2 regions of the Rossellomorea sp. GAMAL-10_SWC genome follow, and region 2 is predicted to be linked to the other one. Evidence: a T-box and tRNA genes for the amino acid it is inferred to sense, from the RefSeq annotation. Region 2 holds a T-box; the other holds one or more tRNA genes.
What was found. A T-box is a leader RNA that pairs with one kind of tRNA and senses whether it is charged. The one in region 2 lies ahead of proS (proline--tRNA ligase), so its partner is inferred to be a tRNA-Pro.
Positions count from the first base shown of each region.

Region 1: it encodes a tRNA-Pro, which carries the amino acid that the T-box ahead of proS (proline--tRNA ligase) is inferred to sense. The anticodon was not compared.

Region 1 is NZ_CP144911.1:3,518,763-3,526,442, forward strand. Features, by position in the region: gene V5E38_RS17390 (DMT family transporter) at 275-1,174, opposite strand; gene V5E38_RS17395 (bifunctional transcriptional activator/DNA repair enzyme AdaA) at 1,171-1,725, opposite strand; tRNA gene V5E38_RS17400 (tRNA-Glu) at 2,217-2,288, opposite strand; tRNA gene V5E38_RS17405 (tRNA-Ser) at 2,300-2,390, opposite strand; tRNA gene V5E38_RS17410 (tRNA-Asn) at 2,397-2,471, opposite strand; tRNA gene V5E38_RS17415 (tRNA-Ile) at 2,492-2,568, opposite strand; tRNA gene V5E38_RS17420 (tRNA-Gly) at 2,586-2,656, opposite strand; tRNA gene V5E38_RS17425 (tRNA-His) at 2,663-2,738, opposite strand; tRNA gene V5E38_RS17430 (tRNA-Thr) at 2,748-2,820, opposite strand; tRNA gene V5E38_RS17435 (tRNA-Phe) at 3,047-3,122, opposite strand; tRNA gene V5E38_RS17440 (tRNA-Asp) at 3,131-3,206, opposite strand; tRNA gene V5E38_RS17445 (tRNA-Met) at 3,210-3,286, opposite strand; tRNA gene V5E38_RS17450 (tRNA-Ser) at 3,343-3,435, opposite strand; tRNA gene V5E38_RS17455 (tRNA-Ile) at 3,444-3,520, opposite strand; tRNA gene V5E38_RS17460 (tRNA-Met) at 3,530-3,603, opposite strand; tRNA gene V5E38_RS17465 (tRNA-Ala) at 3,632-3,704, opposite strand; tRNA gene V5E38_RS17470 (tRNA-Pro) at 3,715-3,791, opposite strand; tRNA gene V5E38_RS17475 (tRNA-Arg) at 3,816-3,892, opposite strand; tRNA gene V5E38_RS17480 (tRNA-Leu) at 3,903-3,989, opposite strand; tRNA gene V5E38_RS17485 (tRNA-Gly) at 3,998-4,072, opposite strand; tRNA gene V5E38_RS17490 (tRNA-Leu) at 4,102-4,184, opposite strand; tRNA gene V5E38_RS17495 (tRNA-Lys) at 4,206-4,281, opposite strand; tRNA gene V5E38_RS17500 (tRNA-Thr) at 4,289-4,361, opposite strand; tRNA gene V5E38_RS17505 (tRNA-Val) at 4,365-4,440, opposite strand; rRNA gene rrf (5S ribosomal RNA) at 4,446-4,561, opposite strand; rRNA gene V5E38_RS17515 (23S ribosomal RNA) at 4,685-7,622, opposite strand.
Region 2 is NZ_CP144911.1:1,833,927-1,841,606, reverse strand. Features, by position in the region: gene putP (SLC5/6 family protein) at 1-834, opposite strand, end outside; gene V5E38_RS09035 (MerR family transcriptional regulator) at 876-1,106, opposite strand; gene V5E38_RS09030 (nuclear transport factor 2 family protein) at 1,179-1,535, opposite strand; gene proS (proline--tRNA ligase) at 1,577-3,010, opposite strand; T-box leader at 3,156-3,366, opposite strand; gene V5E38_RS09020 (DMT family transporter) at 3,451-4,371, opposite strand; gene V5E38_RS09015 (DUF3900 domain-containing protein) at 4,717-5,793, shown strand; gene V5E38_RS09010 (biotin transporter BioY) at 6,376-6,954, shown strand; gene V5E38_RS09005 (AMP-binding protein) at 7,003-7,680, shown strand, end outside.

The sequences.
Region 1 (7,680 bases), 1.7 Mb from region 2:
TAAACCGAATTCAATTTATTTGGTAATATCGAAGACCATGCAACAATGCATATTGATCAGAATAGTGAATTTAAATTACCTGACTTATATTTTAGGCAATTCAACAACAATTATTGAGATTCATGTAGATTCGCTTCAAACTTACTAAAGATTTGGTATATTTACCTACTTAGGTAGGTCTTATTATTAACTCAATAAAATAACAATCGTAATATAGTAAAAAGGATCTTCGTTTTTACGAAAATCCTTTTTTGGCTTATTATTTAAAAGCTTATTAGGCTTGCATTCGCTTATTTGATGTTATTACACGTAAACGAATATCTGAAATCAGGAATACCCCACATAAAATGACAAGAAAACCAAACAACATCCCTAATGTAATATGTTCTTTCAAAATAAGAATACCCCAGATTATTCCAAACACTGGAATTAAAAAAGTAACACTTAATGTTTTGGTAGGCCCAACACTTTCGATAAGATAAAAATACAATAAATATGCTATAGCAGTACAAAATAATGCTAATCCTAGTACTGCCAATATCGCAACTCCTGATACGTTATCTGTAGACTCAGTGAAATTTAAAAATGTAAAAGGTAAAAGTAAAATTGCAGCACCAATTTGTTGACCAGCTGCAAGTGAAAGTGGTGGTACTAAGGCAAATGCCTTCTTTGCATAAACACCCGCAATTCCATATGAAATAGTCGATAAAACTGCTAGTCCAATGGCTATTTTAACATCATAAGTAAAGGGAATTGAACTCCATCCTACTAACAAGATCACTCCTATTACTCCCACTATTATTCCAGTTAACTTACGAATACTCAACCTTTCTTTCGTCCATAAAAAAACAACCAGAGCTGTAAATAATGGCGTCAAAGAGTTTAGAATTGATGACATTGAGGCTGGCAAATATAATGCTGATGTAGCAATTAATGTAAATGGAATTGCTCCATTTAATGCCCCTATTATTAAATATTGTCTCCATCTCTCTTTAAATTGTAAAGACTTTTTAGTAATAACCAAATATAGCACCAGGGCAAACGCAGCAATTGTAACTCTTCCCTCTATTGTTAAAATAGGTCCAAAAACAGGTGAAGCGATCCGAATAAATAAAAATGAAGCTCCCCATAATGCAGCTAGACTCAATAAAGCTATTCCATCTTTTAACTTCATTTATTCAGTCCCTTTCTGAATGTAGTTGGAGTGTAATTAAAATGATGACGAAACATGCTTGAAAAATGTGCAGAGCCTTTAAAACCAAGTTTATGAGCTATTTCAGTTATGGTTTTGTCAGTATCTCGTAATAATCTCAAAGCTTCAATCATTCTTAACCTAGTTACGTATTCTAACGGAGATAAACCTGTGGATTTTTTAAATATTCTTTGCAAATGAAATTTACTTACTCCAACTTCAATTGCTAACCGATCCAGTGTTAAACTATTTCGATATTCTTTTTCAATAAAATGTTTGGCAGATAAAATAATATCCTCCTCATTTGAGTGAAGTAAATCAGGACGACATCTTTTACATGGACGGTATCCATCTTTAATTGCCAAAGAAAATGACGGATAATATGACACATTTTCTTTTAATGGGGTTCTTGACTTACAAGAAGGTTTACAACAGATTCCAGTGGACTTAACTGCATAAATAAACACTCCATCGTAGTTTTCATCGCATGATTCAACTGCATCCCACATGACCTGATTATTTAATCCGTTCATTTAATCACCTCATCTTTAGCTATTCACATTTTAACACTAAGATCATACGCTTGCTTTCAATTTCTTGCTTTCTAATTTCTTTGGTCTTGTAATATTTATTATTTGAAGAACACTTTAAAAAAATGGATTTAAACGACATTTTAACTAAAGGGTGAGGATAAAATGATGCTGGAATTTAAAATGAGCGAAAAAGACTTTAAGTTTTGATAATGAAGAATATTAACCCGAATGAAGATTAATGGAAAAGGAGAAGGGCGAGATTGTGGAGAACTAAGACTGAGATGTGCTGTTTCGATTACTTTATTTGTAAATAGACAGAAGCCATATTGAATCTATGAGAGTTAACTCCCTGTACATCCTAAAACGTACAAAGAGTACTCTAATATAATGAAGAAAGACGTATTCAATTAAAGCTCGTTCACTAAAATCATAAAAAAGACAAATAAAAAACTCAGTTACCTGTGTTATCACAAATAACTGAGCTTTAGTTATGACCCGTACGGGACTCGAACCCGTGTTACCGCCGTGAAAGGGCGGTGTCTTAACCGCTTGACCAACGGGCCAAAAAAAAATATGGCAGAGAAGAAGGGATTCGAACCCTCGCACCGGTTACCCGATCTACACCCTTAGCAGGGGCGCCCCTTGAGCCACTTGGGTACTTCTCTATCATATGGCTCCGCAGGTAGGGTTCGAACCTACGACCACTCGGTTAACAGCCGAGTGCTCTACCACTGAGCTACTGCGGAAAAATTAATTTTAAATTTAATGGTGGGCCTAAATGGACTCGAACCATCGACCTCACGCTTATCAGGCGTGCGCTCTAACCAGCTGAGCTATAGGCCCATTAAATTTTATAAAAAAGCGGGTGATGGGAATCGAACCCACGACCGAAGCTTGGAAGGCTTCTATTTTACCATTAAACTACACCCGCATAATATGGGGCGACCGATGGGAATCGAACCCACGAGTGTCGGAACCACAATCCGATGCGTTAACCACTTCGCCACGACCGCCATAAAGAGTGCCGACTAGAGGACTTGAACCCCCAACCTACTGATTACAAGTCAGTTGCTCTACCAATTGAGCTAAGTCGGCATATTATTAACTAAATCAATTAGTTTTATTACTTAATATAATTTGCTCCACTCAAGCTTAAGTATTGGTATAGTAACCTTCATAAAGTTCGTCCTTGTCTCATCTAGATAATTCAAGGTGTTTTTCGACAAGTACGCTGATGTTTCGCTACAAAGCTTATTCATTCGTGCTCTACCAATTGAGCTAAGTCGGCTTATTAAAAGCTAATTTACTTATTTATTTAAGATGGTGGCTCGGGACGGAATCGAACCGCCGACACGAGGATTTTCAGTCCTCTGCTCTACCGACTGAGCTACCGAGCCATCTTAAATGGCGGTCCCGACCGGGATCGAACCGGCGATCTCCTGCGTGACAGGCAGGCATGTTAACCGCTACACCACGGGACCATTTGGTTGCGGGGACAGGATTTGAACCTGCGACCTTCGGGTTATGAGCCCGACGAGCTACCAGACTGCTCCACCCCGCGATAATGAGGATACTATTTAATATAGTTCCTAAAAGTTATATACAATTTAATAAAAATGGAGGAGTAAGAGGGATTCGAACCCCCGCGGGCTGTTACACCCCTGTCGGTTTTCAAGACCGATCCCTTCAGCCAGACTTGGGTATTACTCCATTATAAGTGGTGGACCTTGTAGGACTCGAACCTACGACCGGACGGTTATGAGCCGTCTGCTCTAACCAGCTGAGCTAAAGGTCCTTAAATAAGTAGCGGCGGAGGGAGTCGAACCCACGACCTCACGGGTATGAACCGTACGCTCTAGCCAGCTGAGCTACACCGCCATAATAAGTTAATTTAAGTTTCTTTAAGTGGAGCCTAGCGGGATCGAACCGCTGACCTCCTGCGTGCAAGGCAGGCGCTCTCCCAGCTGAGCTAAGGCCCCATGTTTTAAATGGTCGGGAAGACAGGATTTGAACCTGCGACCCCCTGGTCCCAAACCAGGTGCTCTACCAAGCTGAGCCACTTCCCGTTCAGAATAACAGGTGGAATAATATGGCGCGCCCGAAAGGACTCGAACCCATAACCTTTTGATCCGTAGTCAAACGCTCTATCCAATTGAGCTACGGGCGCATATTATAAATGGTACCGAGGGCCGGACTCGAACCGGCACGGGGTCAACCCCCGCAGGATTTTAAGTCCTGTGTGTCTGCCATTCCACCACCCCGGCAGCATATGTGGAGCGGAAGACGGGGCTCGAACCCGCGACCCCAACCTTGGCAAGGTTGTATTCTACCACTGAACTACTTCCGCGTATACTGCTTATAAATTATAAATTTAAATGGTGCGGGTGAAGGGACTCGAACCCCCACACCGAAGTACTAGATCCTAAGTCTAGCGCGTCTGCCAATTCCGCCACACCCGCAAATATTCTCTTTTGAGAAAATGGTGAGCCATGAAGGATTCGAACCTTCGACCCTCTGATTAAAAGTCAGATGCTCTACCTACTGAGCTAATGGCTCAAAAGAGTGCCGACTAGAGGACTTGAACCCCCAACCTACTGATTACAAGTCAGTTGCTCTACCAATTGAGCTAAGTCGGCATATGGTGGAGGATGACGGGCTCGAACCGCCGACCCCCTGCTTGTAAGGCAGGTGCTCTCCCAGCTGAGCTAATCCTCCATCAAACCAAGCGACGTTCTACTCTCACAGGGGGAAACCCCCAACTACCATCGACGCTGAAGAGCTTAACTGCCGTGTTCGGTATGGGAACGGGTGTGACCTCTTCGCTATCATCACTTGATTCTTTTTCTTTAGGACATTAATTATTATATCAAATTTCATTTAAAAGTCAATAACTTTTTTGAAGTTTTTTTTATAATAATTTTCGTACCTTCAAAACTAGATAATGTCATCATCAAACTTGTTAGTTAAGTCCTCGACCGATTAGTATCAGTCAGCTCCACGTGTCACCACGCTTCCACCTCTGACCTATCAACCTGATCGTCTCTCAGGGGTCTTACTAGCTTAACGCTATGGGAAATCTCATCTTGAGGGGGGCTTCATGCTTAGATGCTTTCAGCACTTATCCCTTCCACACATAGCTACCCAGCCATGCTCTTGGCAGAACAACTGGTACACCAGCGGTGTGTCCATCCCGGTCCTCTCGTACTAAGGACAGCTCCTCTCAAATTTCCTGCGCCCACGACGGATAGGGACCGAACTGTCTCACGACGTTCTGAACCCAGCTCGCGTACCGCTTTAATGGGCGAACAGCCCAACCCTTGGGACCGACTACAGCCCCAGGATGCGATGAGCCGACATCGAGGTGCCAAACCTCCCCGTCGATGTGGACTCTTGGGGGAGATAAGCCTGTTATCCCCGGGGTAGCTTTTATCCGTTGAGCGATGGCCCTTCCATGCGGAACCACCGGATCACTAAGCCCGACTTTCGTCCCTGCTCGACTTGTAGGTCTCGCAGTCAAGCTCCCTTATGCCTTTACACTCTTCGAATGATTTCCAACCATTCTGAGGGAACCTTTGGGCGCCTCCGTTACTCTTTAGGAGGCGACCGCCCCAGTCAAACTGCCCACCTGACACTGTCTCCGAGCCGGATTACGGCTCTAGGTTAGAATTTCAATACAGCCAGGGTAGTATCCCACCGACGCCTCCACCGAAGCTAGCGCTCCGGCTTCTCAGGCTCCTACCTATCCTGTACAAGCTGTACCAAAATTCAATATCAAGCTGCAGTAAAGCTCCACGGGGTCTTTCCGTCCTGTCGCGGGTAACCTGCATCTTCACAGGTACTATAATTTCACCGAGTCTATGGTTGAGACAGTGCCCAAATCGTTACGCCTTTCGTGCGGGTCGGAACTTACCCGACAAGGAATTTCGCTACCTTAGGACCGTTATAGTTACGGCCGCCGTTTACTGGGGCTTCAATTCAGAGCTTCTCCCGTAAGGGATAACCCCTCCTCTTAACCTTCCAGCACCGGGCAGGCGTCAGCCCCTATACTTCGCCTTGCGGCTTCGCAGAGACCTGTGTTTTTGCTAAACAGTCGCTTGGGCCTTTTCACTGCGGCTCTCCCGGGCATACACCCAAAAGAGCACCCCTTCTCCCGAAGTTACGGGGTCATTTTGCCGAGTTCCTTAACCATAGTTCTCTCGCTCACCTTAGGATTCTCTCCTCGCCTACCTGTGTCGGTTTGCGGTACAGGCACCTATTTCCTCGCTAGAAGCTTTTCTTGGCAGCGTAGAATCAGGAACTTCGGTACTATATTTCCCTCGCCATCACAACTCAGCCTTATGATGTGCGGATTTGCCTACACATCAGCCTAATTGCTTGGACGCGCATATCCAGCAGCGCGCTTACCCTATCTTTCTGCGTCCCTCCATTGCTCAAACGGAAATGAGGTGGTACAGGAATATCAACCTGTTGTCCATCGCCTACGCCTGTCGGCCTCGGCTTAGGTCCTGACTAACCCTGGGAGGACGAGCCTTCCCCAGGAAACCTTAGGCATACGGTGGACGGGATTCTCACCCGTCTTTCGCTACTCATACCGGCATTCTCACTTCTAAGCGCTCCACCAGTCCTTACGATCTAGCTTCAACGCCCTTAGAACGCTCCCCTACCACTGATACCATACGGTATCAATCCGCAGCTTCGGTGATACGTTTAGCCCCGTTACATTTTCGGCGCAGAGTCACTCGACCAGTGAGCTATTACGCACTCTTTAAATGGTGGCTGCTTCTAAGCCAACATCCTGGTTGTCTAAGCAACTCCACATCCTTTTCCACTTAACGTATACTTTGGGACCTTAGCTGGCGGTCTGGGCTGTTTCCCTCTTGACCACGGATCTTATCACTCGTAGTCTGACTCCTATGGATAAGTCATTGGCATTCGGAGTTTGACTGAATTCGGTAACCCGTTGGGGGCCCCTAGTCCAATCAGTGCTCTACCTCCAAGACTCTAACACATAAGGCTAGCCCTAAAGCTATTTCGGGGAGAACCAGCTATCTCCGAGTTCGATTGGAATTTCTCCGCTACCCACACCTCATCCCCGCACTTTTCAACGTGCGTGGGTTCGGACCTCCATTCAGTGTTACCTGAACTTCATCCTGGACATGGGTAGATCACTCGGTTTCGGGTCTACGACCACGTACTATATCGCCCTATTCAGACTCGCTTTCGCTGCGGCTCCGTCTCTTCAACTTAACCTTGCACGGGATCGTAACTCGCCGGTTCATTCTACAAAAGGCACGCCATCACTCGTTAACGAGCTCTGACTATTTGTAAGCACACGGTTTCAGGTTCTCTTTCACTCCCCTTCCGGGGTGCTTTTCACCTTTCCCTCACGGTACTGGTTCACTATCGGTCACTAGGTAGTATTTAGCCTTGGGAGATGGTCCTCCCAGATTCCGACGGAATTTCACGTGTTCCGCCGTACTCAGGATCCACTCAAGAGGGAACGAGGTTTCAACTACAGGGTTTTTACCTTCTTTGACGGACCTTTCCAGGTCGCTTCATTTACCCCGTTCCTTTGTAACTCCGTATAGAGTGTCCTACAACCCCAAGAGGCAAGCCTCTTGGTTTGGGCTATCTTCCGTTTCGCTCGCCGCTACTCAGGAAATCGCTATTGCTTTCTATTCCTCCAGGTACTTAGATGTTTCAGTTCCCTGGGTCTGTCCTCAGTACCCTATGTATTCAGGTAAAGATACTACTCCATTACGAGTAGTGGGTTTCCCCATTCGGAAATCTCCGGATCAAAGCTTACTTACAGCTCCCCGAAGCATATCGGTGTTAGTCCCGTCCTTCATCGACTCCTAGTGCCAAGGCATCCACCGTGCGCCCTTTCTAACTTAACTAATTTTAAAACTAATTGAATTAAACTTACGCAGTTTAATGAATGACATTATCTAGTTT
Region 2 (7,680 bases):
AATCATCCATCCCATACCAATTCGACGCGCTGGCTTTAATTCCTTTACAGTTGAAATCGCCATAAATCGAACAATAATATGAGGTTGTCCAAAATACCCTAATCCCCAAGCAAGTAAAGAAACAATTCCAATAAATGAGGTTCCAGTAAAGATATTTAATAACTTAGGGTCTATATTTTTAATTTCATCGAAAGCAGGCTTTACTCCACCTACATCTGTAAAAGCAACAAGTGGTACTAAAATTAATGCAATAAACATAATTAGACCTTGAACGAAATCTGTTAAACTTACAGCTAAGAACCCACCAAATAATGTATAGGCAATTACAACAGCAGCTGTGACAATTAATCCTACTTTATAATCGATTCCAAAGGCTGACTCAAATAATGTACCTCCAGATACAAAACCAGCTGAGCAATAAAGTGTAAAGAAAATGATAATAACAACAGCTGAAGTAATTCTTAAAATTCGAGTTGAATCTTGGAATCTTTTTTCAAAGAAATTTGGTATTGTAATTGAATTATCGGCTACTTCAGTAAATACACGTAGTCGAGGTGCTAAAAGTAAATAGTTTAAATATGCTCCAATCGTCAATCCAATAGCAATCCAAGCAGATGAGATACCAGTCGCGTACATTGCACCAGGTAATCCCATTAACATCCATCCACTCATATCAGCTGCACCAGCTGAAAGAGCAGTAACTGCAGGTCCAAGACCACGATCACCAAGCATATACTCAGATAAACTATCAGTAGATTTTTTATAAGCGTAAACACCTATAGCTAACATAAAAATAAAGTAAATAGAAATTGATATGAGTACTTGCGTATCCATTTTATCCCCCCGTTTTAAAACTCTTACAATCTGATTTTATTTTAATCTTCATCCTTTACATCTAGGTCTTCAGGAATTGGTTCGTTATAGTAATCAGCAATCATTTTTTTTGCTTTTTCCATTTGTTCTAAATGATTATTAAATTGCTCTTTGTAGATTAAATATTGTTCACCATCATGGACTGCTCTTATTTTTCGTTCTTGAATTAATTGGTGAATATAAGATTCATCAAGATCCAAGTATTCCGCTGTTTCTTTAATTGTTATATACATTTTGTTCTCCTTACCTAATCATTCTTACTTTTCATTGAAAATGTTCTTTTGTTTGTTATTCTTTACAATTACCTAAAACTCTGTTGGTGTGCCCTGATGAAAATACATTTTCCATTGACCGTCTTTAAACTTCCAAATTGAACTACGTAAGGAATGTCGTTTTTTTATTTCATTAAATATTCGGTAAGTAACAAGTGTAATTTCATCTGATAATGGATGAATTTCAAAATCACTTAATGTCATTTTTACGATTCCAATGCCATTTTCTAATTGATCATTTTTATATAAAACTCTACCTGAACTTCCGAATTCAAAAAATTCATCGGCTAGTAGATTTTTTAGTTCATTTTGTGAGGTGCGAATTTCTGGTTTAAGTAATTTTTCTTCTAACATACAAAGATGCTCTTTTAAAAAATCTAAGCTTTCCATCATTCGTTCACCTTCTTCGTTTTATTTAGATTGATATTGAATTAGTAAGCTTTACCCCAATAGACCATTACATCCGTTTTCTTTCCACAGCATACACATGTATCAGCAAGTTGTTCTTGTTCAAAAGGAATACATCTTGAAGTTAAGCCAGCTTCTTCTTTTATTTGTTCTTCACAAGCTAGATCCTGACACCACATTGCTTTAATGAAGCCTTGTTTTTCATCACTAATTTGCTTCAGCTCTACCATTGAAGTAGCTTCATATGTTTTTTCTGTACGATTGTTTAATGCTTTTTCGTAAAGAGCTGTTTGGATTTCTTCAAGTAATTTTGTAATATTTTCTTCTAAAGCGTCTAATGAAACAATCGTTTTTTCTCGCGTGTCACGTCTTACTAAAACTGCTTGATTCTTTTCGATATCTTTTGGCCCAATTTCAACACGAACTGGAATTCCTTTCATTTCATATTCGTTAAATTTCCAGCCTGGCATTTTGTCAGAAGTATCAATTTTTACTCGAGCAATCTTTGAAATACGGTTTTTTAATTCAGTTGCTTTTTCAATAACGCCTTCTTTATGTTGAGCAATTGGAATAACCATTACTTGAGTTGGAGCTACTTTTGGAGGTAATACTAATCCGCTGTTATCACCGTGAACCATAATTAAAGCCCCGATTACTCTTGTTGTCATACCCCAAGAAGTTTGGTGAACATATTGTCTTTTAGAGTTTTTATCTGTGTATTGAATATCAAATGCTTTTGCAAATCCATCTCCAAAGTTATGAGATGTACCACTTTGTAATGCTTTCCCATCGTGCATTAAGCTTTCAATTGTGTAAGTAGCTTTTGCACCTGCGAATTTTTCTTTTTCTGTTTTTTGCCCTTTAATAACAGGAATTGCTAAGAAGTCTTCTAAGAAATTAGCATAAACATTTAGCATTTGAATTGTTTCAGCTTGTGCTTCTTCAGCGGTTGCATGTGCTGTATGACCTTCTTGCCATAAGAATTCAGTCGTTCTTAAAAATGGTCTTGTTGTTTTTTCCCATCGAACAACTGAGCACCATTGATTATATAATTTTGGTAAGTCATTATAGCTTTCAACTGTTTTTGAAAAATGCTCACAAAATAGTGTTTCTGATGTAGGACGAACTGCTAATGGTTCAGCTAATTCATCATGCCCACCATGCGTTACCCAAGCGACTTCAGGAGCAAAGCCTTCTACATGATCAGCTTCTTTTTGTAATAAAGATTTAGGGATAAATAATGGCATATATACATTTTCATGATCTGTTTGTTTAAATTGAAAATCTAATTCTTTTTGGATATTTTCCCATAGTGCATAACCATAAGGTCTTAAAATCATACAACCTTTAACACTTGAGTAATCGACTAATTCTGCTTTTTTTACGATATCTGTGTACCATTGTGCAAAATCAACATCCATATCTGTAATTGCTTCAACAAATTTTTTTGTAGTCATTTTCTCTACTCCTAATCATTTTTTAGAAAATAAAAAAACGCGCGAGAATAATCTCCAAAGGGACCATTCTCGGCGTTACCACCCTAATTACTATATAGAAAATACGAAATAAGCGGATGAAAAACAAAAAACGCCATGAATGATCAAAAGGGACCATTCATGGCGTTACCACCCTACTTATTATGTAAAAGCTCTACATAATCTCTTAACATCTTTAACGGGAAAACCGCTGTAGCCTACTTTATTTCGGTACAGAGACTCCAAGGCTGGTTCAGTTTACTCACTTTAGGAATTTGCACCAACCATTCCCTCTCTAAAAAGCTTATAAACTTACTATTCCTTTTCTAAGTCGTTTATTAATTTAAAGTTATAATACGTGAACAAATTGTATCTGTCAATGTGTATTATACCCATTTTTTTAAAATTTCTTACATTTCTTACTATATTGCCTCATTTTTTACTTCTTTTGTTCGTTTCTTTGGTAAAGGTACTTCAGATAGCAGCATGCCACCTACAATAAAAGTCCCACCAATAATTGTTTGGATCGATAATGTTTCATTTGCAAATAGTACTGCTGTAAATGCCGCAAAAACAGGCTCAAAAATAAAAATTAATGCTGCTTTCGTTGAAGAAATATGTTGTTGAGCAAACATTTGAACCCAAAACGCAATACTCGTACAGAATACTGCAGTCACAATTACAGCAAAAATGAATGTCGGGTTGACCCAAAGTTCTTTCGAAAATGAAACGGAAGTATCTTCAAAAATTAGAGAGAAAATCGTACTACTAATGCCTACTGTTGCTAGTTGAATCGTTGTAAAGGTGATTGGATCCATTTGCTTTGTATACTTTCCTGATAAAATAATATGGAATGCAAATGCAACTGACCCAATAAGTGTAAGTACATCTCCAAGATTTACAGAAAATGAATCACCTAAAGTTAAGAAACTTAGTCCCAGTAATGCAATTAAACATGCGATTACGGTAGACCAGTTGGATCGTTCTTTATAGACTAAATATAAAAGAACAGGTACTAATACAACACATAGACCAGTAATAAAACCTGATTTTGATGAAGTTGTATACTTTAATCCAAATGTTTGAAGTAAATACCCTAAAAACAACATGAATCCAATTCCACTAGTAATAACGATTTGTTTAACTGTTAATTTAGTTTTTTGCTTTCTTTTAATTAAAAATGGCAAAAGGACTAAAGTTGCCAGGATAAATCGAAATGCGTTAAATGCAAACGGTTCAACGTATGCAATCGCATTTTGGACTACTACAAATGTTGTGCCCCAAAGTAATGTTACGATTATTAATGAGATGGTAGCTATTTTATCTATTCTCAGGTCTCTCATCCCCTTTCCATATAGTTGGTCCCATAAAATTGCAAGTAAAGAAAACTCGTTGATTGACGTGCCTAATTGACGTTGAAATCACTTCATTTCTGCCAATTTATTCCCACTTAACGAAAAAAAGATGTGAAATTACCACATCCAAGTACTTTAATTTTTATTGGTTCCACATTAAATTATATCTTTATTTTATCATAGTGTGTAATGAATTTGTCTCATAACTGTAAAATTTCTCTATCTTATGATAGTTTTTATGGAAATTTTGCCCAAAACTTGATTAGTTCATGATTGACTCAACGAATCCTCATCCATATACTTAAATACAGAAAAATAGGAAAAGGTGATTGGATGGATTTTGAAATTACATATTTATCGTTTTATGTTGTTACTGTAGAAGGTAAAGGTGAACAATCCGATAAACGATATAAACATTTCCAAACATTAGATGAATCAATGTTTGAAGAAAGCGCATTGAAAGGCTTTTTAGAAGGTGAACTTGAACGAATTGTCAATCGAAAAGTTGAAAAACATCCAAAATCTGATTCTGTACCTACAAAATTAGGTCATTTTATCGTCGAAGAAGGCCACTCTTTAGACTCAAATCCAAATTATAATTTATTCCAGCGAATAAGAGATGCTAAATCAATTGAAGATTTTAAAGCAGAAAATGAAACGTTAGTCATAAATTACATTGATACAAGCGCAGTTCGCGGTGGAGCATTTTTAGTTATTCAAGCGAAACTAAGAAAATATTTTGATGATCCATTCTTATTTGTACTAAAATGCGATTTTGAACCAAAAGTAGCCTCCATTTCAGATGAATCTACTCTCATTAAAACTGTTGAAATGGCAATTACAACGAAAAATATGAAATCGATCCAATACCCCTATATGGAAGAATTAGGGATGATCTCAGAAAGTGAATTAAAAATCCATCAAGCATCTCACGCAAGATATTTTGAAGACTTTTTAAAATTTGTTTCCTATTCTGAATCAATGCCTGAAATTGTAAAATCTCAAGTAATGGAAATGGTTTATGACAAAATTGAAGACGTTTTTGAAGAGGAAAGTGTTGAAAGACAACAATTTGATGCAGCAATGGAAGTATGGGCAGCAAGTCCTAAACGTGAAATTCAAGAGCATTTTACACCCAATGAAGTAATCGAAGCAGCGGCACAGATTGTGGAACATACACCAGAAATTGAATTATCATTTAAAGCGGATCACTTTTCTGTAAAAGGGTTACTAGCTGATTTCGGTGATAACCTCCATATTGCAAAAGTAAACGGTCGATATGTCGTGATTTTAGAAGCTGATACATTGCAATTTGAAAAGGGATTTTCACCAATTGAGTTTTTAAAGCCGGACGAGTTGGATGATGTAATTGACCGAATTGGCCAAAAAGTAAATATTCCAGGATATTGAACAATCGAATAACTCAAATAAAATATCTTTAATATAATAAAAACGAAAAGACAGTTCGCTTACTAGCTTCCTGTCTTTTCGATTTCAACTAAATTGCTATAGAGAGTCTACACCTAAGTGAACACCTTAGAATTTTAATAAAAAACATTCAGGACTTTTATCAAATATAATCACTTCTTAAGCTTCATATATATGTTTTAATACCGAGTTTAATTTTAGATTAGCTTTTTTAACTGATAACCTAAATAAATAAGAAAATAATTTAAATATACAATATCCAATTAATGTTCCTGCAAAATTAAATATGACATCATTTAAATCAACAACTCTATCAGAGAAACCATTAAGTAGTGCAATAATTTTACCCGCTTCACCTAAACCAATTACTATAATTTATCTAAGTACACCGGTCTATAAACGCTTCCCCTTCCTACTTTCGTCTTTTAATCTGTTTTCTTAGATTTTTTAGTTTTCTATCTTAATATAATATATGTTAACCGGATAAAATATTTAGTTGACATATATTTTAAGTTTCATTAATATGATAATAGTTATCAGAAAATTGACAGTAGGAGAATTAAAATGAAAATCAAAGAAATTACATTTGTCGCAATGTTTGCAGCAGTTATGGGTGTCCTTGGACAAGTTCCTCCGATTATGTTATCCTTTACACCAGTTCCAATTACTTTACAAACACTTGGTGTTCTTCTAACTGGTGGTGTTTTAGGTGCAAGATTAGGTGCATTAAGCCAAACCATCTTTTTATTACTAGTTGCAGTTGGAATGCCGCTTCTATCTGGTGGTCGTGGTGGTTTTAGTGTATTTGCAGGACCAAGTGTTGGTTATTTAATTTCATGGCCTATTACGGCTTTTGTAATTGGGTATTTATTAGCTCGTTTTAAAACGTTAAAATTAAAACAAGTCTTATTGATTAACTTGACTGTTGGAATTCTATTAATCTACTTAATCGGTATCCCAATTCAAGCATTTATGATGGGAATTCCAGTTATGACAGCTGTTAAATTAAGTTTAGTATATATTCCAGGTGATGTATTAAAAGCGATTCTTGCCTCAATTTTAGTATTCAAACTAAGACAGCAACCAGTTTTTTCAAGCTCATTGACAAAAAACTATTCTAAACAATCAACAGAAAATATGTAAATTTTTGAGACACTCTTGTTGTGTCTCTTTTTTATAGAGGTGATTTAAATGGCAAATATTACAGAAACCTATCAGAAAAACGCTATATTGTCGCCTGACAAAATCGCGATACATACGAGTAATCAACAAATCAATTATAAAGAATGGCATCAATTAATTAATCAAACGGCTAATTGGCTACACTCTTATCAATCAAATTCGAAAACAATTGGTATTCTTTTACCGAATAGCATCTCCTTCTTGCAGATGTTTACAGGAGCGTCTAAAGCGGGTTGGATTGCCGTTCCGTATGATATGAAATGGAATCTAGCGGATTTGGAAAAAAGGGTAAAGCTTTCGAATCCTTCTATTATTGTTACAACAAAAGAGATGTACAATAAGATTCATTCGATCCTTCCAAATGTGAAGATTATAGATGATATCTTTCAAGAAATAGGTCAATTTGATTCCTTATCTACAATTGAAATAAATGAGAACCTACCTTTCTATGTCGGATTTACCTCAGGTACAACCGGGAGCCCGAAAGCATTTATCCGTTCTCAAGATTCATGGGTTGCTAGCTTTGATTGCAATCGCTTTGACTTTGGATTAGATGAAACGGATCAAACTCTTATACCTGGAGCTTTAATCCATTCTCATTTTTTATATGGTGCAATTAGTACCTTATATTTAGGTGGAACAGTTATCCTTTTAGAAAAGTTTTCTCCTTTAAATGTAATATCACGA